4 regions of the Shewanella sp. 433 genome follow, and region 1 is predicted to be linked to each of the others. Evidence: predicted binding sites of a transcription regulator. Region 1 holds the regulator's gene; each other region holds the start of a gene.

Region 1 (7,986 bases):
CAAACCTTGGCACGGCGGAGTGTTATTGATGAGCTTTGTTGTTTATCAGGTGCTGGTTTTTCAATCCTAATTGCAGGTCTAGCCCGAACTGATTTTTTAAAGAGAGAACAAGATGGTAGATGCAGATCAACTACGTCAATGGGGGCGTAATGTTATCGATATCGAGCGCAATGCCCTCGATAATCTTTATCAATATGTCGATTCAAGCGAATTTGCCAAGGCATGCCAGTTAATTCTGAGTTGTACTGGTAAGGTGATCGTGATGGGCATGGGTAAATCGGGCCATATTGGCAACAAGATTTCTGCCACCTTAGCCAGCACTGGCACCCCCGCCTTCTTTGTACATCCTGGCGAAGCCAGCCACGGTGATCTTGGCGTACTGAGTGAAAATGATATTGTACTTGCTATCTCCAACTCGGGTGAAGCCAGTGAAATTTTAACCTTGATGCCGGTGATCAAACGTATGGGGCTGCCAGTGATTGCAGTAACGGGAAAGCCCGACTCCAATATGGCAAAGCATTCGATGGTGCATCTGTGTATCGACGTACCAGAAGAAGCCTGCCCACTTGGGCTCGCGCCGACCTCCAGTACCACTGCAACCCTAGTGATGGGCGATGCCCTTGCCGTGGCTCTATTGCAGGCTAGAGGCTTTACTAAAGATGATTTTGCGCTATCGCACCCCGGTGGCAGCTTAGGCCGTAAATTGCTACTAAGGGTCAGCGATGTGATGCACAAAGGCGATGAACTCCCCATAGTACCCCAACACATCTGCATTACCGACGCATTGTATGAGATCTCTAAAAAAGGCCTCGGCATGACCGCCGTGATCGATGACAATGGCGTATTGGTTGGCATCTTTACCGATGGCGATCTGCGCCGCGTGATCGATGCCGAAGTCGACCTTAGAAACACCTCCATCAGCCACGTTATGACCCAAGGCTGCGTGACCGTCAGCGACGGCATTTTAGCCGCTGAAGCGCTTAACATAATGGAAGAAAAGCAGATTAATGGCTTAATTGTGACTAACCTTCAACAGCAACCCATTGGCGCACTCAATATGCTCGATATGGTTAAAGCAGGAGTGATATAAGATGCCACATCAAGGTTTTTACGGCCCTATCGCTGACTCAGTCTGGCAAAAAGCTAAACAGATTAAACTACTGATTTGTGACGTAGACGGCGTGTTTTCTGACGGGCTGGTTTATATGAGTAACTCTGGCGACGAGCTAAAAACGTTCCATACTCGTGATGGCTATGGCGTTCGCTCGCTACTGACTAGCGATATTGCCGTGGCGATTATCACCGGACGTAAATCGAAAATTGTCGAAGACCGTATGACGGCCCTTGGCATTAGCCATATTTATCAAGGGGTCGACAACAAGCTCATCCCCTACCAAGAGCTTCTGGCACGCTATCAAGTCAGCCCACAACAGGTGGCCTATATTGGCGATGACATGGTCGACCTACCCGTAATGCAACAAGTCGGCTTGTCGGTGTGCGTCGCCGATGGTCACCCTTATGTTAAGCAGCATGCCGATATGGTCACCCATATTAATGGCGGCCATGGTGCGCTACGTGAATTAACCGACCTTATTTTGCTAAGCCAAGATAAGTTTGAATCGGCTCACGGTATGAGCATATGAATAGAGTCACCCTGGCGATTATCGCGTTTTTTGGTACCGCTTTAGTGCTCTATTGGCAGGTGCAGACTAAGCAAGGATCACAAGCGCTGTTGCTCGACGCGTCCGATCGTCCAGATTATGTGATTAACAACATTAATAGCGTGCAATACGACGAACAAGGCAAACTTAATAGCCGCGTCTCGGCTAGCCATATGGAACACTATGCCGAGCGTAATATGACCTATTTTACCCAGCCTACTTATCTGGTCTATCCCGATAACGGCGATGCTCAGTGGCGGTTGCGCTCGGCTCGGGGTACATTAGACAAAGACAGTGGCAAAGTCATCTTGGAAAATAATGTCATTATTGATGCCATTAGCCCTGAAGAGCCCATCCAAACCATAGAAACCAACTACATGGAATTGGACCTCAACACCATGATCATGACATCCGATCAAACCATTCGGATCACCGGTAACGATTTTTTGATTACCGGAAAAGGCTTATATGCCGACCTCAATGCACAAAAAGTACGACTGACGAGCCAGGTAGAAGGAACATATGAAACTAAATAATCTTATTCTTGCAGGCCTGTTAACCATGGTTAGCCTGCAGAGTGCGGCGAATGAAACCGACCTGCTGCAAGAGGTTAAGATTTCAGCCGCAAGCCAAGAAGCTGATATTAAAAATAATCAGATTATCTTCAATGGCCCAGTAGAGGTGACTCAAGGCTCCATTAAAATTTTAGCCGATGAATTACGCGCCTTTACCAAAGAAAATAGTAGCGGCAAAATCTTAGTGGCAAAGGGTAAGCCAGCCACTTATACACAGGTGATGGAAAATGGTCGTCCAGCGTCAGCCAGCGCCAATGAGATCCGCTATGAACTGTCGACCCGCACTCTAACCCTAATTGGTAATGCCACCCTCGAACAAGAAGGTAGCCAAGTCACAGGTAATCAAATTCGCTACAACATTGAGCAGCAACAGTTGATAGCCGAAAGTACGGGTAGCGATCGCGTTATCACCATCATTCAACCCGAAAGTTACCAAGACAACAGCAAAAGTCAGCCCCAAGAACAGCCCAAGCAGGAAAAGCAATGACAGAGATGACGCTAAAAGCGGTTAACTTAGCCAAAAGCTACAAAAGCCGCGCCGTGGTACAAGATGTCAGCTTAACCGTACGCACAGGGCAAATCGTCGGCTTGCTAGGGCCTAATGGCGCAGGTAAAACCACCACCTTTTACATGGTGGTCGGTCTAGTCCAGAGTGACAAGGGACGTATTTTTATTGACGATGACGATCTCACTTTAGATCCTATGCATTTGCGCGCCCGCAAAGGGATTGGCTATCTACCGCAAGAAGCCAGTATTTTTCGGAAATTATCGGTACGCGATAATATTATGGCGGTATTACAAACCCGACGCGAGCTCAGTAACGATGCGCGCGAAGAGGAGTTGGAGCACCTGCTAGAAGAGTTTCATATTACTCACATCCGCGATAGTCAGGGGATGGCACTGTCCGGTGGCGAACGTCGTCGCGTCGAAATCGCCCGAGCATTAGCCGCCAATCCTAAGTTTATTTTGCTTGATGAACCCTTCGCCGGGGTCGATCCCATTTCGGTTATCGACATCAAAAAGATTATTGAGCAACTGAAAAATCGTGGCCTTGGCGTACTGATCACCGACCACAACGTACGTGAAACATTGGATGTGTGTGAAAAAGCCTACATTGTCAGTCACGGTAATTTGATTGCCGAAGGAACACCCGATGAGATCTTAGATAACCAACAAGTTCGAGCGGTGTACTTAGGAGAACAATTCAAGCTATAGTTAACGTTATTAGCGCTCAAGGTAAAAGGCTAAACCGCTCTTACCTTGTTAAGTAGATCATTCGCCTTAGCGGTTTAATACCAGAGGCAGCTTTCTCACTTTAGAATTAGAAACAAGGGAATAGCAGTACGATGAAAGCGTCACTTCAGCTCAAAATGGGTCAGCATTTAACCATGACGCCCCAGTTGCAACAGGCCATTCGTCTGTTGCAACTCTCGTCATTGGAATTGCAGCAAGAGATCCAGCAAGCATTAGAGTCTAACCCTCTACTCGAGTTAGACGAGGAGCAAGAAGGCGCCAATATCGACTCAGAACAAGAGCGTAATGACAACTTCGACACCGATTACAATGAGCAACTGCAAGTCGACTCGAGTGAAGACAATTCAAGCTTAGAAACCTCCGATGCACTCAATCAAGACTCTATGCCCGATGAGCTTCCCGTCGACACCACATGGGATGAGGTCTATACCGCCTCACCCAACTCCAGCTCTGGTGCCATGCGCGACGATGACATGCCCTTTCAAGGGGAAACCAGCGAAGGCTTGTATGAACACCTCGAATGGCAAAAAAACCTCACGCCCTTTTCTGACAACGATCTTGCTATCGCCACCGCCATCATTGACGCCATAGACGAGCGCGGCTACTTGACGCAAACGTGCGACGATATTCTCGAAGCCATGGGCGATCCTGAAATCGAACTCGACGAAATTGAAGCGGTATTAAAACGGGTACAACATTTCGATCCTATCGGGATTGGTGCCAGAGACCTCAGCGAATGCCTGATGATCCAACTGGCCCAATACAACCCCGACACCCCGCATATCGACAACGCCAGACTCTTGATCCGTGATTACTTAGATCTTATCGCCGGACGAGACTTTCGCCTATTGATGCGTAAGACCAAGCTGAAAGAGGATGACCTGCGTGAGGCCATAGCGCTAATTCAAACCCTCAATCCGCGCCCGGGGCTGGCCATTACTGCCAGTCGCGACGAATACGTGATCCCCGATGTCACAGTTAGCAAGAAAAAAGGTCGCTGGGTGGTCGAGCTTAATCCCGATAGTATGCCTAAGATTAATGTAAACCAACATTATGCCTCGATGGCACGCAGCACCAAAAACCAAGCCGATGGCCAGTTTATTCGTGGTCACTTGCAAGAAGCTAAATGGTTTCTAAAAAGTTTAGAGAGCCGCAACGATACCTTGCTTAAGGTCACCAACTGCATTGTCGATTTCCAGCAAGGTTTTTTCGAGTTTGGTGAAGAAGCGATGAAACCTATGGTGCTTAATGATATTGCCGAAGCGGTCGAGATGCATGAATCGACCATCTCGCGGGTCACTACCCAAAAGTATATGCACACGCCAAGAGGGATTTTTGAGCTGAAATACTTTTTCTCCAGCCATGTCGGGACCGACGATGGTGGTGAATGCTCTTCTACTGCGATCCGCGCTTTTATTAAGAAGCTAGTCGCCGCAGAAAATCAAAAGAAACCCTTAAGTGACAGTAAGATGGCACAACTGCTGGCAGAGCAAGGTATCCAAGTCGCTCGACGCACGATTGCAAAATATCGTGAGGCGATGTTGATACCGCCGTCAAATCAACGTAAAAGCTTATAATCAACAACTGGAAACCGGAGGAATCACTTTATGCAAATAAATCTGACTGGGCACCACATCGAGATCACCCAATCTCTGCGCAACTATGTTGAAGAAAAGTTTACAAAGCTTGAACGGCATTTCGATCAGATCAATAATGTCCATGTGATATTAAATGTCGAAAAATTGATGCAAAAAGTTGAAGCAAAGTTACATCTCCGTGGTGGGGAAGTATTTGCAACATCAGAGCACGCGGACATGTATGCCGCGATAGATTCCCTGATCGATAAATTAGATCGTCAGGTCATTAAACACAAAGAGAAGCTAATAAAGCATTAACGATGGAACTTAGTACCATCCTGCGGCCGGAGTGCACAACCTGCGCCACTCCGGGCAGTAAGAAAAAGGTACTGGAACTTATCAGCGACTTGGCCGCTGTCCAGTACCCCACCCTTTCCTCTCAAGAGATTTTTGAAAGCCTTTTGGCGAGAGAGAAAATGGGCAGCACAGGTATAGGCAATGGTATCGCGATCCCTCACGGACGGCTGACGAATATTGAGAAGCCAGTCGCCGTATTGATTAAATGTGCTGAGCCAATCGCATTCGATGCAATTGATAATCAGCCCGTCGATATCCTCTTTGCATTATTGGTTCCTTCAGAGCAATGCGAACAGCACCTTAGCACCCTCGCCGCGATGGCAGAGAAATTAAGTGATAAAGCCATCATCAAACAGCTAAGAAAAACCCACGACGAGGCAGAATTGTATCAGGTGATCACCCAATGAAATTGGTAATGGTATCTGGGCGATCAGGCTCAGGAAAATCGGTAGTCCTTAGGGTACTGGAAGATCTGGGTTATTACTGTGTCGATAATCTGCCACTACAGATGATGGACTCACTGCTCAGTCAGCTCAAAGGTCGAAATGAACTCGTAGCCATAAGCGTCGATGTGCGCAACATGCCCAGCGAGGACATTCAGCTGGAGAAGCAGCTAGCTAATCTCCCTAAAGATACCGAAATACTGAGTTTCTTCTTAAACTCATCTGACGATGTGTTACTTAAACGCTACAGTGAAACCCGCAGGTTACATCCACTGTCACGCTCAAAAGCCTCTCTCAAAGAAGCCATTCAACTTGAAGGCAAAATGCTCGAGCCTATCTCTAAGATGGTCGATCACTACATCGACACCTCTACCCTTAACATCTATGATTTAAGCGATAAGGTACGCGAGATCTTACTAGGCACAGTAGACAAGGAGTTAGTGATTAACTTTGAGTCATTTGGCTTTAAATACGGTATGCCAAGTGAAGCAGACTTTATGTTTGACGTGCGTTTTCTGCCCAATCCCCACTGGGAAACGGAGTTACGCCCGCTGACGGGTCTCGACCAACCAGTGCAGCAGTTTTTAAGTCAGCAGCCGCTAGTAAATAAGTTTATTTGGCAGATAGAAAATCTATTCGAAACGTGGCTGCCACACCTTGAGCGCAATAACCGTAGCTACTTAACGATCGCCATTGGTTGTACCGGCGGCCAACATCGCTCGGTGTATGTGACCGATCAACTGGCCAAGCTGTTCAATAAAGGGAAACATAAGGTACAGGCGCGCCACAGAGAACTTCAGCATGAACAAGCTTGAACGCCAATTAACCATCTGCAACAAGCTGGGGTTGCATGCGCGAGCCGCCACCAAACTGGCGGTATTGGCCGCTCAGTTTGATGCCCAAGTCACCTTAATTCAAGGTGACAAGCAAGCTTCAGCCGCCAGTGTGCTTGGGCTATTAATGCTAGAAACCGGCTTTGGTAAAACTATTACCATCACCAGTGAAGGCCAAGATGCCCAAGCGGCACTCGATGCCATTAGCGCACTGATTGACGCAAAATTCGAAGAAGCCGTATAATCGCCCCACCTCGAGCCTAAACGGCTCATCTCATTCTATAATTATCCCGAGTTCAGGTTACTTAGCCAATAACCTATGTCGCCGCGCCATTTTTCCAAGGGGAAGTCATGCCGATCGAAGTGTTAGATAATGAAACTACAGATCAACGTTTACAGCAGCTGACGCAAGCCCTGAGCAGCGGTATGTTTGTCCATGTGCGTAGTATGCTGCACGACATGGCGGCCTCGGATATCGCCTTTATTTTAGAGTCCTCTCCACCGCGTGCGCGGCAAGTATTATGGCAACTTATCGATCAAGCCCATACGGGTGAGATACTCGATGAACTCAGTGAAGAGCTCAAAGATCAATTTATTAGCCAGATGAGCCCTGAGCGCGTAGCAAAAGCGGCCGAAAATATGGATACCGACGACCTGGCCTACATACTGCGTAGCCTGCCAGACAGCGTATTCAATCAAGTACTGCAATCGATGCGCAGCCAAGATAGGGCGCGAGTCGAACAGGCTCTGTCATACCCAGAAGACACCGCCGGCAGCTTAATGAACACAGATACGGTGACCCTAAGGCCAGATGTGAATGTCGACGTGATCCTGCGTTACCTGCGTATTCGTGGTGAATTACCAGAAGCCACCGATACCCTATATGTGGTTGACAAGCACGACAGCCTGCTTGGTGGCGTAGCGATCGCCGATCTGCTCACCTGCGATCCGAATGCATCGGTGCGCGACATCATGAACCAAGAGCTCGAAGGGATCCCTGTGGGTATGCACGACAGTGAAGTCGCGCAGCTATTTGAACGCCACGACTGGGTATCGGCACCTGTGGTCGATGAAAAAACCAATAAACTGCTTGGGCGGATCACCATAGATGACGTTGTCGATGTGATCCGTGAAGATGCTGAGCATTCGATGATGGGGATGGCCGGAATGGATGATGAGACCGACACCTTCGGCCCGGTCCTTAAGAGTACCTTTCGGCGCTCACTCTGGCTGACGATTAATCTATTTGCCGCACTGTTAGCGGCGTCGGTGAGCAATATGTTTGA
Region 2 (7,986 bases), 740 kb from region 1:
TGGCAATATTGTTAGCCGTGGTATTAAGATCTTTTTGGGCTGCTGAGATACCGCTCAATGCAATGTTAAATGACATAAATCACCTCATTAAAAATTTTATTCGTTGTCGTGGACGTTATGCCCTAACGTAAGCTTTATCTAGGTTTCAGAGACGGCGAGTACATCACCAATCTTGATACCCCCTATGCCCCTAAGGTTTAAAATTGCGCCGGTACTGGCTGTACCTAATGAGACGCTGGTTACATGTGCGTAGGTTGATACGGCGAGGTCTTCACTTTGACCATCCACTTTGCCAGATGCCTTAATCGAATAATTGCCACTTGCCACCGGCTCGCCATTTTTATCTAGCCCATCCCAGCTGACATCAATATTGCCGCCTGCGCTGCCATCGACGGTAAACGTCTTGATGAGCTGACCTTTTTCATCTTCGATGCGCACGGTAATGTCATCGATAGCCTCTGGCGTACTGATGATCCCTTTTAAGTGCGGATCTTCAGCAGAAATATGGCCGGTATCAGAGGGGATAAGCACTTTCTGCCCAACGAGCCCTGAGGCTTGTAGTGCCTGACTCGAGGTCATCACAGCATTAAGGTTAACAATCTCCTCATTAAGCTTGCTGATCCCATCGACGGTCGAAAATGAGGCCATCTGCGCGATCATTTGGTCATTATCCACCGGCTTAAATGGATCTTGCATCGACAACTGTTGACTCAATAAAGAGAAAAAATCGTCTTGTGTCAGCTCCTGATTATTTGCCTCAGGAATCGATGACTCCTCAGGTAAGCGAATACCATCTAGAAACGGATTTCCCGTAGACTCGGTGATGGCACTGGTTCTGCTGTTTGCTTGCGGTGTGATCTGCCCACTTTGCTGTTCACTGCTCAGGGGAGACTGACTGCTTAACGGATTAATGAGGCTCACTCATTACCTCCTAAGATTTGCCGATTCGCAAAGTCTGTTGCAGCATAGACTTGGCCGCTTCAGCAACTTGTACGTTCATTTGGTACGAACGCGATGCAGAGATCATGTTCGCCATCTCCTCCATCACATTCACATTGGGTTTATAAATAAAGCCGTCGGCATCGGCCAACGGGTGATCAGGAGAATATTCTTTCTGCAGCGGCTTATCACTTTCAACAATGTCCGCCACTTTGACCGACTGTGAGGTTTGTTGCTGATGACTCGCTTTGGCCATTTCCGCTTCAAATACAGGATGCCGAGCACGGTAAGTCTGGTCGATGCTACTGGAAACCGAATCGGCATTGGCAATGTTACTTGCCGTGGTATTAAGGCGGATAGATTGCGCCGACATACCCGATCCTGAAACATCAAAGATATTAAATAAGCTCATCATTAATTTCCTTTAAGTGCTTTTTTCAGCCCAGCAAATTTACTGTCAAGAAAGCCTAACGACATCTGATACTCTAAGGCGTTTTGCATAAATTCAGATTGCTCTTGCTGAATATCGACGGTATTACCATCACCCGTATCCGGCTGATTGGGCACGCGATAACTCACATGTTGCTGACTTAAAGCCGCTAAATCGAAATGACGTTCGTCACTGCGGCTCATGGCTAAACCGCCTTGTCGAGTACGCGCCGCTTGCAGCGCCTTATCAAAATCGAGATCTTTAGCTTTATAATGAGGGGTATCGGCATTGGCAATATTAGATGAGATCACCTGCGCACGCGTTGAACGCACACCCAAAGTGAATTGATGTACACCTAATGCTTTATCAAAACTGATCGCCATAAAATTGCCTCCTCATACAGATACCAACAAGAAAGCAATTGTTATGCCAAGCAAGATGTAAACGAGCAGAGAGTGATGAATAAAAAACCAGAACGATAAAAAATGCCAGCTTATTGCTGGCATTTTAGCTAACTGAGGTGATTAAGGTTAACCACGCTTTTGATAATAGATGCCAGGATTACAGCGCACCATCTCAAATTCTTCGGTTAATCCGGCAATCGACTCTGAAGCGCCAAGGAATAAGATCCCTTTGGGGTTCAAAGCGGCAGCAAATTGCCGCAATATTTTGGCCTTTGCCTCAGGTGCAAAGTAGATCAGTACGTTGCGGCAAAATATAATGTCAAATTTACCCAGTAAGGTATAACTTTCAAGCAAATTATGGGCTCTGAAATTAACCAGACGTTTTACATTATCGTTAAGCACCATAGAGCCAGGGGTTGTGGGTGCAAAAAATTGTCGTTTACGCTCATCAGATAAACCGCGCGCCAGCGCTAAATTATCATATTGCGCCGCCTTACACTTATCGAGCATGGATGGCGAGAGGTCGGTGGCCAGTATCGATGCACTCCCCGGTAAAGCCCCCGGCTTACGCTGCTGATATTCTAAAATGGTCATGGCTAACGAATAGGGCTCTTGCCCAGACGAACACGCTGCCGACCATATTTTGAGTGGCCGGCCTAAGCGGGTATATTCTGGCAATAAGTTATTTGCCAGTAACTCGAACGGATAACGATCCCTGAACCATAAGGTTTCGTTAGTGGTCATCGCATCGATAACCTCTGCTCTTAACTGCCGCTCCGTCGGCTTCATCGAATGTTTAACCACCTCAGATAACGAGGGAAGATTATATTTCCCCATTAACGGTGCCAAGCGACTACGAACTAAATATTGCTTATTTTCACCCAGCACGATCCCGCTGTGTTGTTCCAGAAATAACCTAAATTGGTTGTACTCAGCTTCAGCAAGTGATTTATTTGGCACCTAGATATCCCAATCTCAAAAAAATAAAACAGGCTACAACATACACTACTATAGCAAGCATTAAACAGCTCAGGGTTATACATTAGCTAACACACTGAGACAAGCATAAACTACGTAAAGTTAGGGGCTTGTATAACGACGCTTAAATTACAAACTAAGGTGCTTATTCACTGCTGCGGCTAACTCATCAGGATTAAATTTGGCAATAAAATCATTGGCGCCCACTTTTTCCACCATCGCTTGATTAAACACGCCACTGAGTGAGGTATGTAGCACCACCTTAATATCTTTAAGCTTAGGGTTGTCTCTAATCTCTGCCGTTAAGGTATAACCGTCCATTTCGGGCATTTCGATATCAGAAATCACCAAGGGGAGCTCACGAGCGACATTGTCCATATTGGCCGCCATCGCCTCTAATTGGTTGAGGGCATCACGGCCATCTTTAGCGGTATCGATTTGCAGATTTAATGACTCTAACGCCCTAATAATTTGCTTACGAGCCACTGTTGAATCATCAATCACCATAATATGATAGTGGCGGTCTCTATCTATGGTTAACTTATCATCCATTTCTTGGCTTATCTGCGTCTTAACAGGGGATATCTCATCGAGGATTTTTTCGACATCAAGGATCTCAACCAACTCCCCTTCGACTTCAGTAACGGCCGTTAAGTAGGAATAGCGTCCAGCCCCCTGCGGCGGTGGCATAATGGCTTCCCAGTTCATATTAATGATTCGCTCAACAGACTGGACTAAGAACCCTTGCACGCTGCGGTTATACTCAGAAATGATAATAAAACATTCGTCAATATTTTCAATTGGACGCCCCCCCGTAGCAGCACTTAAATCAATCACAGATATCGTCTTGCCGCGAATATGCGCCACTCCCCGAACCACAGGATTTAGCTTAGGTAATGCCGTCAATGGCGGGCACTGCAGTACCTCTTTGACTTTAAATACGTTAATACCAAATCGTTGCTTACTGTTTAATTTAAACAGCAGCAATTCTAGACGGTTTTGTCCCACGAGTTGGGTACGTTTATTTACTGAATCAAGAATACTCGACATAATGCCTTTGCCTTGTGAATGCTTCCCCAACCATAGTAACTATAAGTATAGGCATGCTAATTGCTTTAAAAAATGTGTATGATAACCAGGCCCTAAACTCGTCAAATTTATGACACTAATTTCTATGAAAAATGTCTATAAAGTACGGGCCACAACGAAGTATAGGTGCTCTCTAGCTATCTAAGCTAGTCTATTCAATATGAAAGTAAATACAGTATACTTTTTCATCGCTTTACTCTGCTCATGCCCAAGTTTTGCGGCTGATGAGCTTAGCGTACCCTCTTTATCGACGATATCACGATTAGCTATAGCGGCAATTGAAAATAAAATTGAAGCCCCAAGTGATGCTAAGGTCAATATATCGCCGCAAAGTTTAGACACCCGAGTGACGCCACCCGCTTGTAGTTCAGCATTAAGCGTTGAGGTCGCCAGCGATCGCGCTATTGGCCGTAACAATACCGTTAAAATCAGTTGTGAAACTCCAGAGCTAGCCTATCCTTGGCAAATCTACATATCGGTCAGAGTCGATATTCTTTACCCTGTGGTTGTGGCGACACAAACCTTAGGCCCGGGTGATCTGATTAACGCTGAGCAGGTGACACTCGCTTATGTAGAGCAGAGTAATTTACGTGGCCAACAATTTGATGATCCGGCGCAGGTCACTGGCACCCGGGTCAAACGCAGAATTGCCGCCAACCAAACCCTGTTTAGCAGTAACCTTTGCTTTGTCTGCAAAGGCGACATGGTGTCTATTTATGCCCGTACTGCCAATTTTGAGATAAAAACTATCGGTGAGGCCTTACGTGATGGTAACTTAGGCGATAGAATTCAAGTTAGGAATAGTCACTCACAAAAAATGGTAGATGCAAACGTTATCGGGGTCGGTGCGGTTGAGGTTAGAATGTAGTACGACATGACTCACTTTGATGAGCATTTTTTGTTGCTCACCACAAAATTCTACTAAAGCTTTAAAAGTGAGCGCCGATATACAGTTATGTTGATCTCACTAAGTAACGTTGGAACCTATTATGGCTATAGACATAAAGCATGTAAATACAAGCACGAACAATCGAGTCACGTCGCCATCAACCGATAAGTCATCGGCTAAAACTGGCCTGGTATCGCCCGAAACCACTACGGCTAAAACCGTAAAAAGTGACTCGGTATCGATAACTCCTCAGGCGCAGCAACTGCAAAGTGCTCAGGCAAAATTAAACAACTTACCTGAAATCGATACTAAAAAAGTCGAACAGATAAAAGCGGCTATTGCTGAAGGTCGCTATAAGATTGATGCCGACAAACTGGCCAGTAATATTGCGCAGTTTGAAAATGAACTAAAGGATCTTGGCTAAGCTGATATGAACTCAATAATCGACATCATCGCCAATCAACATACGTTATTAAACGACTTAAAACGCCTTATCGAAGCAGAGAAAGCGGCACTCATAGCACAAAGTGCCGATGAGTTGCTAACGCTGGCCGCAGATAAAGCTAAGTTGTTAGATGAGATCAAAGCGGTCGATGTACGATTATCAGAGCACCCCGACAGCGGTAAACTCAGTAGCGATCTTAAGCTGCAAAAATTAGTCGATATAACCAAACAAGTGTTAGCCCAATGTAAGACGCTTAACGCGCAAAATGCTACATTAATCGAACACAGCATGGCCAGTATCAATCGCTTCTCTCAAGCCTTGCAAGCCAGTCGAAACGCATCCAGTCTTACCTACGATGGTAAAGGCAAAACCTCAACGATTTCGACCTTAGGCAATAACCTTAAAGCTTAGGCACTTAATCACAGCGTAGTGTTATCTTGATTCAGCATCGCGCCTAGCTCATGCACCTCGCTTTCGCTACGCAATGACCCAATCTAAAAAACACAACCAAGAGACACAAAAAAGCCTCTAAAATAGAGGCTTTAATATTGCGCAATACATTAAGTCGCTCAATTAAAATGGAGCTCCGTTAAAAGGAAACTCTCTTAGAAGTAAGTCACTTGCTTCACTTTTTGTGGACGATTTTGCTGTTGGTACAAGGCCCACACTTGAGAAAAATCAAGTTCCAGCTCAGTCACATAATGCTCACCCGCCGGGTAACTCTTAACCACTCTGGCGCCGCGTATCACCCCGGTCACCGAAGCTTGAATATTATCATCAGACAACATCCAATCCCTGACTTGGCTCGACGCAGATAACTGCTGGCCGTATACCTGCTCAGCTAACTCACGATAAGCCGCGATTTTGGATGCTTGCATCGCCATTAATACCCGTTGCGACTGCTCTTTGGCCGGTTGTGTCGCTAAGGGGGCGTAGCCGATAGCGGTTAACTTAGGAAACTGCTCAGGCGCTTCTGTTTCCCACTGAATATATCTATCTTGGGAAGCGCAGCCACTTAGCGTCAGCAGTATTGCCATTAACCAGATTCTCATTGCAGCTCTCCTACCATTTGCATGTTACCCTGCCCCTGCATGCTGTGACGGATCAACAAGCCTTGCTTAGACTCCACCCGCTCAGACGCCCTAAGATAACCAGGCAATTCAGCCAAGGTGACACTCGCCGAAGCAACTGATACCACACGATTATTGGTTACATTCACAATACGACTATTGACCACCAGCTCATCAAGCGACAGATTCATGGTCGACACCAAAACATGCTCCACTGGCAAATCGTCCGCAAGTTTACGCCAATCACGACTCAATATAAAATCACCACTGTCGGTCACGCGCACACTTTGTGCCACATTGAGATCGACCAAATTAAATTGATGATCATGCATAGCAGCAATTAAACCTTGCTGTAATTGTAACCCCAAGGGATTAGTGCCACTTAAATTGCCTAACAACACTGGCGTTGTCACCAATAACGGATGCTTAGGTGTGAGTTGATCGTTTTGCCTGATCAGTTCATTAGCCAATTGTTGGCTTAGGTGTAGCACTGCCGATTGAGCAGGCAAAGTATTGCCGCTTGCCAAAGCTTGCGAAACTCGGTCGTCGATAGTCGAGCACGCTGCTAACATCAATATAACCGAAGGTAAAAGTACTTTCTGCATAATAATTCCTAAAAATACAAATAGTAACGTCATTTTCGTGGGCTATTCCACTAAAAAAGATTCGAGAGGAATAGCAATCTTAACGTCAAAATCAGGTTCGACGTTAAACACAATGCAATTTTCAAGCCGCTATTTATAAAGATAACCTACAGTTGATGCTATGCCATCGACAAAAACAACGAAATACTTTAATGGCATGCAGCCGGCATAATATTTGCATTCAAAATGCATCGTCCATTCACATGTGTCATCAAAATGTCGATTCTCCTATTTTGATGACACCTCAATAAATGTAGGAAAACTTTATGCAAAACAGAATAACCCCCTATAACAACAGAGATGAAATTTTCTTTTGGCGCAGCGCCGTTGCATCTGTCAAACTTGGTCAGCAAACATTCGATAAACTACATGGAATAAACTTACCAATTGAAAACCCTAAAATTTCATCTGCTGGCTCTTGCTTTGCACAGCATGTGGGCCGATGGCTTAATAAAGAAGGTTATTTATTTAATCAAAGTAAAATTGAAACTAATCAAGTTTCAAGTTTTGCTTTTGGCAACATATATACGCCAAGGTGCTTTCTTCAGTGGTTTGATATTATTGATGAAAATCAAGATTTGGATGTTGAATGTACGGTACATATTGAAAATAACCGCTACTACGATCTGTTAAGGCCGAGTATTTACCCCAGTGGTTTTAATACCAAAGAAGATTTAGTTGAGGCCAGAATATTAGCTGCAAAAGAGATGTATCAGACTCTTAAAGACACAGATCTGTTCATTTTTACACTGGGTTTAACAGAGTCTTGGAAAGATAAGAACAATATTTTCTATCCTAGTTGTCCAGGCGTTATATCAGGACAATTTAACGCAGAAGATCATCAATTTCATAACTTCACATATGAGGAAATTTGCGCAGATTTAAAACAACTGGAATCTCGTCTTACATCAATAAACTCAAACATAAAAGTAATACTAACCGTATCCCCAGTGCCCCTGACGGCAACAATGACAAACAAGCATATATTAATAGCTAATCAACACTCAAAGTCACTACTGCGCACAGCAGCTAGTTTTATGTGTGATAACTATGAAAATTTCGAATATTTCCCCTCCTTTGAGCTCATTACAGCATCAG
Region 3 (7,986 bases), 1.8 Mb from region 1:
ATAGCTGCTCCTCAACCTGCTTTTTTCCTGGCCAGCCAGCGATGGCGCCGTGGCGCGCGAGCACTCTTTTTACATTGCCATCTAAAATCGGATGATGTTGACCAAGAGAGAGCGATAACACCGCGCCTGCTGTGGAGCGACCAATGCCGGGTAACGCTAATACTTGTTCAAATTCAATAGGAAACTCGCCGCCATGCTGGGTGACGATAAGCTGGGCACTTTTATGCAAGTTGCGCGCTCTGGCATAGTAGCCTAGGCCCGTCCAATGGTGCAGCACTTCATCTTGCTCGGCCATTGCGAGCTCTTTTATGCTCGGAAATCGCTGCATAAAGGCTTCGAAATAGGGAATAACAGTCGCGACTTGCGTCTGCTGCAACATGATCTCAGAAACCCATACTTTATAAGGGGTTTTATCTTGTTGCCAAGGAAGGTGCTTACGGCCGTGTTCGGCGTACCAGCTAACAATGCGCTGGTGAAATGGCTCTTTTTTCATGGCGCACAGTGTATAGAGCGTATCTTGGTTTCTCAACCTAAATAGGCGTTAAGCTATAGCGTTGGTCGCATCTATGATGATTATTGGTATACTTTGGCGACAATAGGGCTTGCACTGCACCAGTAACTTTGCATAATGCCTTTCTTTTTATGATTTCCAAATATATTAGTATCAAGGTTAACTACAATCTTGCTGGTGAGGCGCCGTTATCGGCAGATAACCCTAATTTAAGCTACATCAGAGACTATATGGCCATCGCAGGCAGATTATTGAGGCTAAAACAATGAGTGACGTTACCACCGCTGAATTTAATGAAGAGGGTAAATACCTTCGTAAAGTAAGAAGCTTTGTATTACGAGAAGGGCGTTTAACAAAAGGTCAAGCGGTTGCAATGGAGCAACAATGGCCAGTGATGGGGCTAGATTACTCGCCACAGCCACTGGATTTAGCCGCCATATTTGGCCGCGAAGCAGATACCGTACTGGAGATCGGTTTCGGTATGGGTGCCTCACTGGTCGAGATGGCTAAGGCCGCTCCTGAGCTGAACTTTATTGGTATTGAAGTGCATAAACCTGGGGTTGGCGCATGTTTAGCCGATGCCGCCGAAGCGGGCGTGACCAATTTACGCGTGTTCCATCATGATGCGATTGAAGTGCTCGAAAACAGTATCTTACCTGGCTCTCTTGCGCGGGTGCAGCTGTTTTTCCCCGATCCTTGGCACAAAAAACGTCATCACAAGCGTCGTATTGTGCAGCCTGAATTTGTGCAGACGATTCGTAACAGCCTTAAGATTGGTGGTGTGTTTCATTTGGCAACCGATTGGGAAAATTACAGCGAGCATATGCTTGAGGTTATGACCGCGGCACCTGGTTATAAAAATCAGTCTGTTACCGGGGATTTTGTGCCACGTCCAGAGCATCGCCCCTTAACTAAGTTTGAAGCCCGTGGTCATCGTCTCGGCCATGGCGTATGGGATCTAATGTTCGAACGCTGTGAATAAGATTTTAACATTGCCATGATAATCAAATGATTAATCTGGCTGTATTGAGTAAGTATTGTTAGCAATTAACGGGGTAAAATATGGCAACACGTAGCCGTCGTCTTCGCAAAAAACTGCGTATTGATGAGTTTCAAGAGTTTGGATTTGATGTTAACTGGACATTTGACGATTCAGTGTCAGAAGAGCAGATCGACACTATAGTGGATCAGTTTATTGCCCAAGTGATAGAGGCGCGTAAGTTAGGCTTCCACGGTGGTGGACATAAAGAGTGGGAAGGTATTGTTGCCACTCAGTCTATCGGTAAGTGCACCGAAGAAGACCGTGAAGCGGTACGTGCGTTTTGGCAGCAACAACCGACAACCAAGGTTGAAGTTAGCGAGCTTTACGATATTTGGTGGAATTAATGCCCGAACAGGCATTATTAGAGCAGGTGGTGGCGCAAGTTCGCCCCCTGCTCGGCCAAGGCAAGGTCGCCGACTATATTCCTGCATTAGCTAATGTCGATCCCGGTAAGTTAGGCATTGCGGTCACCACTATTGATGGCACCACCATAGGCGCTGGTGATTACTTAGAGCCTTTTTCGATACAAAGTATCTCCAAAGTGTTTAGCCTGACTGTGGCGCTCACCCTGTATGAAGAACTAGATATCTGGTCTCGGGTAGGCAAAGAACCATCTGGACAATCATTTAACTCCCTAGTGCAAATTGAACTTGAACGTGGCGTGCCGCGTAATCCGTTTATTAATGCTGGCGCTTTAATTATTGCCGATCTATTGCATACTCGTCTTGGAGCACCTAAGCAGCGCATGCTGGAGATAGTCAGGGGCCTTAGCGGTAACCCGCATATAGTGTATGACAAGCAGGTGGCTGCATCAGAATATGATCACAGCGCCCGCAATGCTGCGATTGCCTATTTGATGAAGTCTTTTGGTAATTTCAATAATGATGTCAATAAAGTCTTAAAAAACTATTTTCATTATTGTGCCATGCGTATGAGCTGCGCCGATCTGTCTAAGGCGATGCTTTACTTGGCGAATGGCGGTAAAAGTTTGTCGGGTGAGGCGATTGTTTCGCCGGTTCAGACCCGAAAGCTCAATGCCTTATTGGCTACATCTGGCCTATACGACGGCGCAGGGGAGTTTGCTTATCGCGTCGGCATGCCGGGTAAAAGTGGGGTTGGCGGTGGCATTATTGCCGTTATTCCCGGCGATATGAGCGTATGCGTTTGGTCGCCCGAGTTAGATAAAAATGGTAACTCTCTTGCTGGCACCGCAGCCCTTGAGCTGCTATCTCAATCTCTGGGTCGCTCGATTTTCTAATCTTTTGATGAGATTAGCAATAGTGACTAACTACTGGTTTAAATTGCTAACCTCTCGCTTATACCTCTTTTAAATAAATCCTTAAACAATTGATAGTTATACTTATATTTATTTTGGCATAAATCCTGTATTCATTGAGCTTACATTAAGTCAATCTAACAAGCGTCAACGATAGCGATATCTCATGCCCGTTTCTGGTGATGCCGCTGGCAATTGATATCCATAACTTATAATTAAGGATTAATGATATGAACAACATCAGCACCTCTTTGGGATTGTGTGCACTACTGGTCACTAGCAGCACTATGGCGAGCGAGCAAGATAATCGCCTCTCTTTTGGCCATGATAATCATCAGTGCGAGGTAAGCCTTAATTATGACGTGGCGGTTGAACCTCAGAAACTGGTGATAACAGAGGCTCAAAAAGAGGTGTATCGCATCGAGCTTGGCAAGCTGTATGTCGATGGCGTCGAGGTGGCACTCAACGAGCAGCAACGAACTTTAGTTAACCAATACGCTGATGAAGTGTCGAGACAGTTGCCAGAGGTTATTGATCTTGTTCATGATGCTGTGGATATTGCCTCAACCGCAGTCAGCATGGCGTTAACCCCTTTGCTTGGTGATGCGAGTGGCGCCAAAATTGATGAAATGATGGCCGGATTAAGCCAGCGAATTGATACTGTTGCTTACCAAAATGGCGATAAATTTTATCTAGGTGCTACAGAGTCTTCATTGGAAGAGACTTTCGGCCAAGAGTTTGAACAGCAGATGGAGCAATTGGTACAAAGCTCTATTGGTAGCATGATAATGACGCTAGGTAGCGAGATGATGAAAGGTGATGGCGACTCGTTTGAGCAAAAAATGCAAGCATTCGCCACCAAGATGGACAATGTCGGTAAAGATATCGAAGTGCAAATTGAGCAACAAAGTAATGATTTGCAGCAGCGCGCTGACAAACTGTGTGATGACTTTCAGCAGTTGGTTGCGCTTGAGTCGCAATTACGTCAACAAGTACCTGAGTTGACTACTTATCCCCTAATGAATCCCCCTCAGAAACTATTGTTAGAATAACTGCGAATTGTTGCATCTTCTCTAGTAGGCCTTATATGGCTACATTTTCCCTACACTTGCCTTGGGTGTAGGGCTTTTTTGTTTGCAGGTTGGTTATATTTCTTCATTTACCCACAGAATCAATGCTAATGCATGGCAGGAATTAGAATTAAAGCGTAAATTTTTGGTATACTTGCGAAAAATTATAACAATGCTGGCTAAATTTCGATGATGAAATGAGTAACAGTTTGACTCTACTGTTAAGTTATTTTTAATTATCACAGAGATAACCATAAACGGGTGGCTTATCACTATGGTTTACAACATATATTAATATGGTCGCAAACACCTTAAGGCTATTTAAATGTTAGAACTTTTAGAACCTATTGCAATTTTTACTCATGTTGCTCGTGCAGGTAGTTTTAGTTCCGCCGCGCGTAAATTGGGGATTTCTAAATCTAAAGTTAGCACCCAGGTTGCTGATTTAGAACATAAACTTGGTGTTCAGCTGATCCAGCGTACCACGCGTAGTTTGAGTCTAACCGAGGCCGGACAGTTACTCTATACCCAAGGTGAAGAGTTACTGAGAGATGCCGAGCAAGCGGTTGCGAGTGTACACAATCTTAATGATGCCACCCGCGGTGTGCTTAAAGTGGGGATTTCACAGTCTTTTGGAACCATGCATCTTATTCCAGCATTACCTGATTTTATGGCTAAACATCCGGAGTTAGAATTACAGGTCAGCTTGTTAGACCATAAAGTGGATGTCGTCAGTGAAGGATTAGACCTACTATTAACTATGTCAGAGCAATTGCCGCTGGGTATGGTGGCCAGACCCTTAATGAAGTGCCAGTTTTTACTGCTGGCTTCCCCCGATTATGTCGAAAAGCATGGTTATCCTGAGCGTCCAGAGCAGTTAGTCGACCATAACTGTCTTGTGTATCAAGGCGAGTGGCACGAACACAGTGTTTGGCAGTTTAAGAAAGAAGATGATTATTGTGAGATAGGGGTCTCGGGTAACTTTAGGGTCGATAATGCACCTGCCCTGAAATCGGCTGCGGTTAGTGGTTTAGGTGTGGTGTATCTTGCCAGTTATCTATTAGAAGATGAGATAGCCAAAGGCACCTTAGTCCCGCTGTTACCAGAATGGCAATTGACTCACCATTTACCCTTGCAAGCCGTCTACCCACGACGTAAACATTTAGCACCCAAGGTGAGTGCATTTATTGACTTTATTAAGGGGCATATCGGTGCGCCACCTTATTGGGATGCGCCTTATGAGTCGCTATATGCTAAGCGAAAGTAATTTTGTAGACTCGTTATTGTTCTCGCAATGGTGCTAGTCTCTGCGGGGGAGTTTGTGAGAGAGTAAACATATAATTGAAAACATTGTTCTAGCATGAACACAATAAGCCCACAACCGATTGGTTGTAGGGCTTTTTTGTTTTAATTCATATAGTTAATCTTGCTTTGGTGATTGAGCTTGTGCTGATTTTTAAACGTGATAGTAACTTGGTTATATTACACGTTGCACAACGTTCTTAATTTAATACAATAGTTGCAGTTGATTTGGGATGACCTGATCCCGTTAAGTCGATTAAGAATGACCCCTCTTGATCGGTTTTACGCAGGTTCGCACTATTTAGTATTATGCAATCTTAAATTGATGCTGGCAGCGGTTTAATAACTAAAACAATGCTAGCCTTAACCATCATCCTAGTTTTGGTTTACCCCAGCAAGGCTTGCTGGGGTGATTTTTCTTTATCAATAGCCCTGCGCCCTTCAATATACTTTCCATTAGCTATCCTAGTGCTATTTCTTATTTGTCCGACTAATGATTCGATTTTTGAGCACATTAACCAGCGCGGCAGGCTTAATTGAGTGCTGTTTTGTCATGATATCGCTATGCCTTAATGGGCTTGGAATGGCGATTGAATTTGTGGTTTCATCGTCAAGTTTATCGATTGATGACTGCTGAAATATTCAGATGGTTGTAGATAAAGGAAGGTACGCAGTAAGCGATATTTCGATTGCCCGCTAGTCTGTTCTAGCGGGCAGGAGAATAGTACTGTATTAACAATATTGGTGATTAATCGCAGAACTGCGCGAGTAGTTCATTGACGAACATGTTGCCTTTGGGGGTGAGCTGCCAATGCTCGTCACCTGTGGTAACTAAGCCTTTTTGTTCACCCAGTAGCATACCCTTATCGAGTACACTGCGATGCAACCCTGTGCGCTGCTCGAACTCCAGTTTAGGGATAGGCGACATGAGCCGAAGGCGGTTCATTAGGTACTCTAGCGGGCGATCCTCATTTAGCACTTCACTCTTGTCAAACAGGTGATCTACTGCACTGAGATACCCCTTAGGGTGCTTAATTTTCACCGTGCGCCAAATGCGTTGTTCAGCTTCGAGGGTTATCTTGCCATGGGCACCGCAACCTATGCCTAGGTAATCACCAAACTGCCAATAGTTGAGGTTGTGTTGGCATTGATAGCCGGGTTTCGCATAGGCGGAGATCTCATATTGCTCATACCCAAGCTGTGCCAGACGTTGCTGCCCCTGTTCATATATGTGCCATAGCGCCTCATCATCGGGCAGTTGTGGCGGTTTAGAGTGGAACAGGGTGTTTGGCTCAATCGTCAGTTGATACCAAGACAGGTGCGGAGGGTTAAGTGCCGCGGCTGTTTCGATATCCTGCATGGCTTCGTCAAAGCTTTGATTAGGTAGCCCATGCATCAAGTCTAAGTTAAAGCTATTGTAGTTAGCCTGCTGGGCTTTTTCTGCCGCCACTTGAGCTTCATCTTTATCATGGATGCGTCCTAACAGATTAAGCTTATCGCTGGCAAAACTCTGTACCCCAATTGATAAGCGCGTAACGCCTGCTGCGCGGTAGGCGGCAAAGTCATCGTGCTCTAAGGTGCCAGGGTTGGCTTCCATGGTGATTTCGATATTGTCTTTAAAGGCAATTTGTTCTCTTACACCTTCAAGTAACCATTGTATTTGGCTCGCATCAAACAGTGACGGCGTGCCGCCACCAATAAAGATGGAGTGTAGCTTACGCCCCTGAACATATTGATGATCTTTAGCTAAGTCGACCAGCAGTGCATCGACATATTCTTGCTGGGGCAGCTCGCCATGTTGACCGTGCGAATTAAAGTCACAATAAGGGCATTTTTGGACACACCATGGGATGTGAATATAGAGACTCAGTGGTGGCAGTAGTAACATTACCCTAGTACGCCTTTAGCTTGTAATTCAGCAAGTAACAGTTGCATCGCCTTACCGCGGTGACTTAAGGCATTTTTCTCTTCGCTGCTCATTTGTGCCGCGCTGCATTGATGATGCTCTGGGATAAAAATCGGATCGTAGCCATGACCATTATCGCCTTGGGGCTCGAAAGCAATACTTCCTTCCCACGCCGCTTGGCAGATAATTGGAGTCGGATCATCTGCATGACGCATATAGACCAAAATACATTGAAAGCGCGCGCTGCGCTGCTCGGGGCTATCTTTTAATGCTGCTAGGAGTTTGTTGTAATTATCGCTGTCACTGGCATTGTCACCGCCGTAACGGGCCGAATAGATCCCTGGCGCACCGCCAAGAACGTCGACCTCTAGTCCTGAGTCATCGGCAATGGCCGCTAGTCCGGTAATGTTTGCGGCGTGACGCGCCTTGATAATCGCATTTTCAACAAAGGTGGTGCCCGTTTCAGGAACTTCTTCAACATTGAACTGGCTTTGGGGCAGTACTTCGATACCAAATTCAGCTAAGATTTCAGCAAACTCTTTTAACTTGCCTTTATTGCCGCTGGCTAACACTATTTTATTCATCTGGAGCACCAATGAGAGATGGAGATAATTGGCGGCAATGATACCCAAGCTGGGGCCGAAACGGTAGGGGAAAGCGCGTTTTACTTTGCTCTTTAGCGGCGACTAAAAAGCAAAGTGCTGTGCCGTGTTTGTGTGAGGCACAGCTCGCTGTGTACTGTTATTTTTTAGGCTTAATCGACATAAAATTTCTGCTTAAAGGTGATCTGGGTATTGAGTTTATTGCCGTATTTAATTGCCACCTGAAAATTGATTTCTTGATCATCACGATAAGGCACTTCAGCGATGTAGTAGATGG
Region 4 (7,986 bases), 760 kb from region 1:
AACACAAACATCAAGTCTTGGATCTGCTGGGCTAACTCTTCATCGGATTCACGCAGAGTTTCCATTAACTGACTTTCAACCCCGGTATCGAGGTAGTTCATGATGCTGGCCGCCGCTTTGAGTCCGCCCATCTTGGCCGCTTGCGCGCCGCCTTGGCCTGCAAACTGTTTCTCCATGATGTCATTAAGCTCTTGCAGCGCTGCAGGTTGAACCTCTTCGAGATTCGCAATACGCATCATCAAATCTAAGCGAGTATTTTCAGGTGCTTGGGCAAAAATTTCCGCCGCTTGATCAGGCTCTAAATACGATAAGACAATGGTTTGGATCTGCGGGTGTTCATTTTGAATAATGGTGGCCACCTGTCTGGCATCCATCCATTTTAATGACTCAAGCCCTCGCGCACCGCCGCCCATAATGATCTGCTCAATCAGGTTACCGGCTTTGTCTTCACCCAGGGCGGCAGTCAAGGCTTTACGCACAAACTCTTCACTGTTAAAACCAATAGATGAGTATTTCTGCACCTCTTCTAAAAACAGCTTATGCACCCCAATCACTTTACTTTGACCGAAGTCTTTCATGGCTGCCATCGACATGCCGACTTTTTGCACCTGCTTAGGCTCTAAGTGTTTTAAAATCGAGGCGGCATCGGCTTCACTCAAACTGAGTAATAAAATCGCCGTTTTTTCGATCCCCGTAAGTCCATCAACGTTGAACTCGGCAGCACCACCTTTAATTGCAATATCTTTATCATTACTCATTTTCTTGTAACCAACCTTTGACTACTTGGGTGGACAGTTCCGGTTCGTTCGCCACTAGGGCGCGGATGGCCTTAATCATATCATCGTCTTTATGCAGATCCGGTATCAAAATAGAGCCATCATCGGCATAGCTGTATTCGGCATCGGGACGATTTAACATGCCCAAGGTATCGGCGGCATACTGATCTTCAATTTCTGCAAGCTCGCCCCCTAACAGAGGATCGTCTGGCATCTTATTGGCATCGGGGTAAATAAGCCGTTTTAACATAGGCCGCACCACAAAGAGGATCAACGCCAGAATAATAAGCCCCCCCATCACTAGCTTAACCGCGCGCCAAAACCAGGGTTGCTCCCACATTTCTAGCGCAGGTGCATCTTCAATCAACTGATCCATAAAGGGAACCGTAACCAGTTCAATCATGTCCCCTCGCTGGGTATTAAAGCCCACAGCGCCTTCGAGTAGCCGACGAATATTGGCCAACTCCTGCTCGGTGCGCGCCACACGCTGCACTTGACCATCGGCGCCAGCTGGACCGGTTTTAAAGTCGATGGCAACCGATACACTGACGCGTCTGACCACGCCAATTTGCTGGCGGGTATGGCTAATGGTGGTGTCGAGTTCATAGTTGCGGGTGGCTTCTTTATGGCTAGAGCCAGGAGCCGTGCGCTCTTGTTGGTTATCCATCGCGTTTTGAGGAATGTTCGACTCCATCGGCGGTTGGTTCGACAGCGCGCCAGGAATGCCGCCTGTGGTCGAGCCCACCGATTGATTTTCAACGGTCATTTCACTGCGCATGGCAGGTAAATCAGGATTAAAGCGTTTCGCGGTCTGCTCCACGGCAGTAAAGTCCATATTCACATCGACCTGAGCGGTAAAGTTTTCTGGGCCGAGAATAGGCATCAATATCGACTCAATCTTATTGCGATATTCTGACTCTTTTTGCTGTACTAACTCTTGCTCTCGCCTGGCCCTTGCAGAAACTGCATCTTGGCTGCCCGAGTTAAGTAAACGGCCATTAGAATCAGTAACCGTGACGCGCGTAGGCTCAAGACCGTGTACCGCAGAGGCGACGATGTCGACAATCGAGTCTATCTCTTCTTGGCCTAATCCGCCTCGGCGAGTACTGATAACTACGGTGGCGGTTGGAGTTGAACGATTTCGAGCAAAGACATTTTCTTTAGGGATGGCCAAAATCACTTTAGCGCGATTGACACTCTTAAGCTCTTCGATGGTACGGGCAAGGTTTTGCTCTTGGCTATGTTTTAAGCGCGCTTGCTCCATGCGCTGACTGACACCGAAGCCGCTGTCTTGGGACAGATAATCATTTTTAGCAGCCGAGTTGTCGATGCCTTCTCGGCTGAGCATCATTTTGACTTCTTGATATCGATCCTCAGGCACCTTCAACACATCAACATCAATTTGGTAGTCAACTTTATTTTTATCTAGCACATCGAGGACTTGCACCATCTCGGCAGTGTCCATTTTACCCAACGGGCGATATTCAGGCTCTTGCGCCCATAACATGACAAACACAGCCAAGGCTAAACAGATCGCCAGCGCTAAGATCATGGTCACTTGACGTAGCATGTCGACGCCGCCAAAAGCACCACCACTGGGTTTGTGCTCTTCTTGGACTCCACCGGCTAACATGTCGTCTGCAGTAGAGTTTGTTCCCACTACCATATCTGTGCTCACTATAGATACCTGCTGTGTTTTTTATTAAGAAATGCGTGATCGAAAAAGCTGCCCACTATACCGGCATGCTCATGATCTCTTTGTACGCTTCGACAAGTTTGTTACGCACTTGCACTGTGGCTTCAAATGCGACGCTGGCTTTTTCGCGTGCGATAACAGTGTCAGATAATGTCACTCGGGTATCGCCCATATCGAGACGCGTTTGCATCGACGATGAGTGCCCCTGTAATGAGTTCACTGTGCCGACCGCTTGTGAGAGGAGTTGACCGAAGTCACTGCCACTGGTGTTGGAGACTTGCTGAGTTATGTTAGGAGTGATCCCGCTAGGCTTAATTTCACCACTGAGCGATTGCATCTCCTGCAATAAAGAATTGGCACCAATCTGCATACTAACCTCTTAGTCGCCGTATTATTGACGAAAAATTTCTGTTAGCAAGTGCAATGCAATATTATTGCCAGAATGATCAACCGATAGCACTTTAAGCCAGCGAATTGCTTAAATAACCGCCTAGAGGCGGCCATTAAATCAAGCATTGGTCTAGAATTGACCACGCAATTAAGCGGTGAACCGCGAGCCTTAAATAGCAGAAGTAAAAGCGCAGCATAAGAAGATAACTTCTGCTGCTGCGCTTATCGGTCATAGCCCATGTTGTGCGTTCTACGAGGGGGAATTACGCCGGAAGTTGGATGCCTAAATCGCGCATCTTGGCCATTTTATAACGCAGTGTGCGGGCACTGATCCCCAGCTTTTCGGCAACCAACTTGCGACTGCCATTGCACTGAGACAATGTCTCGAGGATGATCACGTGCTCTTGTGCTTTGAGCTCATCGCCTAGGCCATCTAGCTCGGCACTTTGGGGTTCGCCAAATTGCGGCGCACTGTCGATACCGATATCTTGGTTGTCGATAATAATATCGCCCCCCGTGATGCTATCGCCCGACTGTAAAATCAGGGCTCGTTGTATCACGTTATCGAGCTCACGAACGTTACCCGGCCAGCGATGGGTTAATAATCGTCGTGATGCCGACTCATCTAATTGCGGTACATAAGCTAATCCGCCCGACTTGGCATGACGCTGCACTAAGTGCTTAGCCAAGGGTAAAATATCTGCAGGGCGCTGATACAATGCCGGCCATGTTAGCGGAAAAACGTTAATCCGATAATAGAGATCTTCACGGAACTCGCCTCTAGCGGCGATAGCTTTTAAATCACGGTTGGATGTCGCCAATACCCGCACATCTAGCTTAATGGTTTTGCGGCCACCTAAGCGCTCGACTTCTCGCTCTTGCAGTACCCGTAATAGCTTGGCCTGTAGGCCTAAATCCATTTCAGAGATCTCATCAAGCAACAAGGTGCCGCCCTGTGCCTGTTCAAATTTCCCCGGACAGGCCTGATAAGCGCCAGTAAATGCCCCCTTTTCATAACCAAACAGGGTCGCCTCAAGCATATTTTCAGGGATCGCCGCACAGTTAATTGCCACAAAAGGGCCTTCGGTGCGGGTACTGTGCTGATGAATGTAGCGGGCTAATACTTCTTTGCCCGAACCACTTGGCCCCATGATCATCACCGAGGCGTCTGAATGAGCCACCTTTTGCGCCAACGCCAATAATGCTAGGCTTTTGTCATCGGCCACAATCGGCTGATTTTCGATCAATTTAGGTTTTAAATAGCGCGACACCTGATTTAATAGCACCTCGGGCGCGAAGGGTTTAGCTAAATAATCAACCGCACCCAATTTAATGGCGCTCACCGCATTATCTATGGTGGCAAAAGCGGTCATTAATAGCAGCGGCAACTGACTGTAGTGCTGCTGTAAATAATTAAGTAAGCCTAAGCCGCCGATGCCGTCCATCTGCACGTCACTGATCACCATGTCAAACCGATGTTCTTTTAACGCCACTATCGCCTCTTCGGCAGAGCCAATATCGACACATTCATACTGGGCTAACAGTAAGGTATCGACCAAAGCCTCACGCAGAGAAACGTCATCTTCAACCAATAAGATATGAGCTTCAGCCATGGGCCACCTCCACGTTCTGTTCGGCCATTGCCGGTAAGGCGAATGAGGCCCGGCACCCTTGACCGCGTATACAATTGAGCTGCAGTTGGCCATGATGGTTTGCTACCACGGTTTGCACCACGGCCAGACCTAAGCCAGTACCTTGAGATTTGGTGGTGAAAAATGGTTCTAATACCTGTTGCTGCATGGATTTATCCATCCCTTTGCCGTTATCAACCACTTCAAACAGGATCTGCTGCGCATTATCTTGCGCCTTAATCCAAATGTGTGTGGCTCCGGCCTCTACACTGTTGATCACTAAATTATTAATGGCAGAACTCAATGCGGCGCGATTGGCCATAAAGGTCTGTGTTGAGGTCATATCCACATGCAAGCGACACTCTTTGCGCGCCGCGATCGGCTCACAATTGGCCAGCACAATATCGACCACTTCGGTCATGGTACACTCATCGGTCAACTCTTGTTGACGCCCTTTAGCCATCAACAACATATCATCGACCTGCTGCGATAATTCATTGAGCCTGTCGATAAGCTTTGATTGAAAACGCTGGCGTGAATCCGGGGTTAGTTTCGGGCTACCCAGATTCGAGGCATACAATAAGGCAGCCGATAATGGGGTTCTCACTTGATGCGCTAAGCTTGCCACCATTTTACCTAAGGCAGATAAACGTTGCAGGTGAGATAAGTTCTTTTGCAGCAAACGGGTCTCGGTCAGATCGGTCAGCACAATCAACTGCCCTGGCTCTGGCGTTAAGGGGGTTATCGCCAACTTAACTCGGCGACCATTTTTCAGTGAGACTTCGTGGCCATCATCATGTTGCGGCGCAAAGGCGCGGTTAATGATCTGCAGCCAGCGCATGCCCGCCAGTGGCTGGCCAAGTAACTGTACCGCCACTGGATTAGCCTCAGTCACAATACCATCGCCATTAATGATCACTACACCCGATGGCATCGCTTGGAGAATATGCTCCATGGTGCTAGACATCGCATCGTTAGCGACGCTGCTGGCCATCATCAATGGCGCTGAGTCAAACTCAGTAAAATCTAATTTGGGCGTAGCGGACATAATCACTCCGTCAATAAAATGCTGCTAACGGAGTTAATGCAGATATTATGCCAATAAAAAAGGGCACTATGATGAGTGCCCTTAGATCAGTGTTTTTGTAGCTGTAAGCAGGAGTGGTTAGTCTTTACTCATGCCATATTTACGCATTTTTTCAACCAAGGTGGTGCGACGTATTCCCAGCATTTCTGCGGCTCTGGCGACCACATTATCTTGTTGTTCTAGCGCTTGGCGGATCATATCAATCTCAAGTTCAGCCAAGAGATCTTTAAGGTTGACCCCTTCAGGTGGTAATTCACTGGGGAAGCGGCTCTCAGGCATATCCACCACCACTTCATCGCTAAAGATAGCCGCCAAGGCATCACGCTCTAACTCTTCTTCGCTAATTTCAACTTGATACTCTGGCACATCAATATGACGATACTTCAATGGCAAGTCATTCACATCGACTAGGCCACCAGGATAGAGAATAGTTAAACGTTCGACTAGGTTAGACAGTTCTCTGACATTACCTGACCAGCTATGCTCTTTAAGTGATTCGATCGCGCGCTGGGTAAAACGTACCTTACCACGGCCCTCGTTATAGACTCGACTCACAAGCTCTTGCAGTAACAGGGGGATATCGTCTTTACGCTCACGTAGTGCTGGCATCTCAACTGGAAACACGTTTAAGCGGTAGTAGAGATCCTCTCGAAACTCCCCATCGGCAATCATGGTTTCTAGGTCACGATGAGTCGCGGCAATCACCCTAACATCGGTCTTAAGCGCCTTGCTGCCACCGACACGTTCAAAGACTTTTTCTTGTAATACACGCAGCAGCTTAACTTGCATCTGCAGTGGCATATCACCAATTTCATCGAGAAACAGCGTTCCCCCTTCGGCTAATTCAAACCGACCTTTACGTGCACTGATAGCACCAGTAAAGGAGCCTTTCTCATGGCCAAAGAGTTCACTTTCTAATAATTCAGCAGGAATAGCACCACAGTTAACTGGAATAAAAGGGCCATCACGGCGCTCAGAAAGATAATGAATATTTCGCGCCACGACCTCTTTTCCCGTACCTGATTGACCCAATATCAATACTGTGGCATCAGAGCCTGCCACTTGGTTAATCAGATGACGAACCTGAGCAATGCCTTCACTGCGCCCCACTAAGCTACGAAATAACTTGGTTTGGTTGCCGCAGGTGGGCACTTCTGGACGTTTAGCCTGGACAAAAACCTGGCAAAAATGTAACAACTCAGTGAGTTGCGGGTAGCTGAGAGGTTCTTCGATACACCCAAGTGTATTAGATGTGCTATGGGCGTCGGTCTGCCCCAATACCAGTATCGGTTGCCACGGAATTGCGCTGGCAATGGCTTTTAAAAGCTCTTTAGACTGAGTATCTTGAGCAAGCACCAGCGCCCGAAAACGGGTATTGGAAACTCGAGCTTCAAGTTCATCAACGCCAAGCCGTTCAACTTGTTCACCAAGAAACTCAAAAACACAAGATAAGCGATTAGTTCGCTCTGACTCATTACCGACAAGTAGAATTCGTTGATCTGTTTGCATCATTTAAGAAGGCCGTAAAAGCGCTCAGTGTTGTTCGCATTAGTTATTAGTGTTAGCAGCTTAGAAAACAAGAGAATACCGTTATTACTGATTTTAAATAAACTAACTACCATTATTAAGGAATAGTGTATTATCAGCACAGTATTAGCAAGTGTCTGATTCACTTTATGACAAACTCATCTGATTCTAGGACAATTTATCTACGATTCAAGCTCAAGGTGTCAAAGGCTTGACACCTGACAGGATTGCGCTGCACAAAAAAGCCTTTATAAGCTAAGCAATTATGCATCATTGTGCGAGACTAAATGGTGATCTTTTTGCGGAATAGCATCCCAGCCCTCTTTAATCGTTCTGAGTATTTCACTTACATCATCAATGGCTTGCACATCATTATTGATATTAGCTTCCGATATTTTACGCAACATAAAATCATAAAGATCGCTAAGATTATTGGCGATATCACCGCCCGCGTCCATATTCAAACTGTTATTTAAGCCGGTAATAATTCCAATGGCTTTACCAATATAGATCCCTTTATTGGCAATATCTTTATGTTCAATTGCATAACGACTTTGCGCTAAACGTTGCAGCGCGCCCTCAAACATTAACTGAATTATACGATGGGGAGAAGCGACCGAAATTTCGCTCTCAACTGATACCTTACGGTATGATTTCAGTGACGTTCTCATAAATACCTACTATGAACCTATAGATTTATACACATTAAGCTGCTTCTGACTCTTACGTCCTAAATGCAGCAGCTGTTGACGATGTTGTAACAAGGATACCGCACGTGCTGTGAATTGATTGGTTAGCGTTAATTGTGTCTGCAGTACGTGTCTATCTTCCTCTTTAGGAGACTCAAGCAACTCATTAAGCAATAATTGACGCTGACTC

The links. Region 1 encodes sigma-54, which starts transcription at its own class of promoters, with help from an activator protein. Its sites were predicted from a motif close to GTTGGCACGNNNNTNGNNT; they were not measured.
Region 2: the regulator sigma-54 is predicted to act here: its motif matches at 3,849-3,867, upstream of flgA (flagellar basal body P-ring formation chaperone FlgA).
Region 3: the regulator sigma-54 is predicted to act here: its motif matches at 2,924-2,942, upstream of AC5YB1_RS07145 (YggN family protein).
Region 4: the regulator sigma-54 is predicted to act here: its motif matches at 2,896-2,914, upstream of fliE (flagellar hook-basal body complex protein FliE).

The regions. Positions count from the first base shown of each region.
Region 1 covers NZ_CM181703.1:3,891,874-3,899,859, forward strand. Annotated here, with positions in the region: gene AC5YB1_RS17195 (calcium/sodium antiporter) at 1-70, shown strand, start outside; gene AC5YB1_RS17200 (KpsF/GutQ family sugar-phosphate isomerase) at 113-1,090, shown strand; gene kdsC (3-deoxy-manno-octulosonate-8-phosphatase KdsC) at 1,092-1,643, shown strand; gene lptC (LPS export ABC transporter periplasmic protein LptC) at 1,640-2,197, shown strand; gene lptA (lipopolysaccharide transport periplasmic protein LptA) at 2,184-2,723, shown strand; gene lptB (LPS export ABC transporter ATP-binding protein) at 2,720-3,451, shown strand; gene AC5YB1_RS17225 (RNA polymerase factor sigma-54) at 3,583-5,067, shown strand; gene hpf (ribosome hibernation promoting factor) at 5,098-5,385, shown strand; gene ptsN (PTS IIA-like nitrogen regulatory protein PtsN) at 5,388-5,831, shown strand; gene rapZ (RNase adapter RapZ) at 5,828-6,682, shown strand; gene AC5YB1_RS17245 (HPr family phosphocarrier protein) at 6,669-6,944, shown strand; gene mgtE (magnesium transporter) at 7,052-7,986, shown strand, end outside.
Region 2 covers NZ_CM181703.1:3,152,351-3,160,336, forward strand. Annotated here, with positions in the region: gene flgE (flagellar hook protein FlgE) at 1-76, opposite strand, end outside; gene flgD (flagellar hook assembly protein FlgD) at 139-921, opposite strand; gene flgC (flagellar basal body rod protein FlgC) at 932-1,351, opposite strand; gene flgB (flagellar basal body rod protein FlgB) at 1,354-1,752, opposite strand; gene AC5YB1_RS14005 (CheR family methyltransferase) at 1,900-2,733, opposite strand; gene AC5YB1_RS14010 (chemotaxis protein CheV) at 2,881-3,801, opposite strand; gene flgA (flagellar basal body P-ring formation chaperone FlgA) at 4,001-4,708, shown strand; gene flgM (flagellar biosynthesis anti-sigma factor FlgM) at 4,830-5,153, shown strand; gene AC5YB1_RS14025 (flagella synthesis protein FlgN) at 5,160-5,585, shown strand; gene AC5YB1_RS14030 (LPP20 family lipoprotein) at 5,780-6,226, opposite strand; gene AC5YB1_RS14035 (FlgO family outer membrane protein) at 6,223-6,849, opposite strand; gene AC5YB1_RS14040 (GSCFA domain-containing protein) at 7,155-7,986, shown strand, end outside.
Region 3 covers NZ_CM181703.1:1,595,430-1,603,415, forward strand. Annotated here, with positions in the region: gene mutY (A/G-specific adenine glycosylase) at 1-493, opposite strand, end outside; gene trmB (tRNA (guanosine(46)-N7)-methyltransferase TrmB) at 777-1,493, shown strand; gene AC5YB1_RS07135 (YggL family protein) at 1,574-1,897, shown strand; gene glsB (glutaminase B) at 1,897-2,811, shown strand; gene AC5YB1_RS07145 (YggN family protein) at 3,060-3,881, shown strand; gene AC5YB1_RS07150 (LysR family transcriptional regulator) at 4,225-5,166, shown strand; gene hemW (radical SAM family heme chaperone HemW) at 5,950-7,089, opposite strand; gene rdgB (RdgB/HAM1 family non-canonical purine NTP pyrophosphatase) at 7,089-7,691, opposite strand; gene AC5YB1_RS07165 (DUF4426 domain-containing protein) at 7,862-7,986, opposite strand, start outside.
Region 4 covers NZ_CM181703.1:3,131,411-3,139,396, forward strand. Annotated here, with positions in the region: gene fliG (flagellar motor switch protein FliG) at 1-758, opposite strand, end outside; gene fliF (flagellar basal-body MS-ring/collar protein FliF) at 751-2,442, opposite strand; gene fliE (flagellar hook-basal body complex protein FliE) at 2,510-2,842, opposite strand; gene AC5YB1_RS13905 (sigma-54-dependent transcriptional regulator) at 3,126-4,475, opposite strand; gene AC5YB1_RS13910 (sensor histidine kinase) at 4,468-5,541, opposite strand; gene AC5YB1_RS13915 (sigma-54 dependent transcriptional regulator) at 5,659-7,092, opposite strand; gene fliS (flagellar export chaperone FliS) at 7,371-7,778, opposite strand; gene AC5YB1_RS13925 (hypothetical protein) at 7,788-7,986, opposite strand, start outside.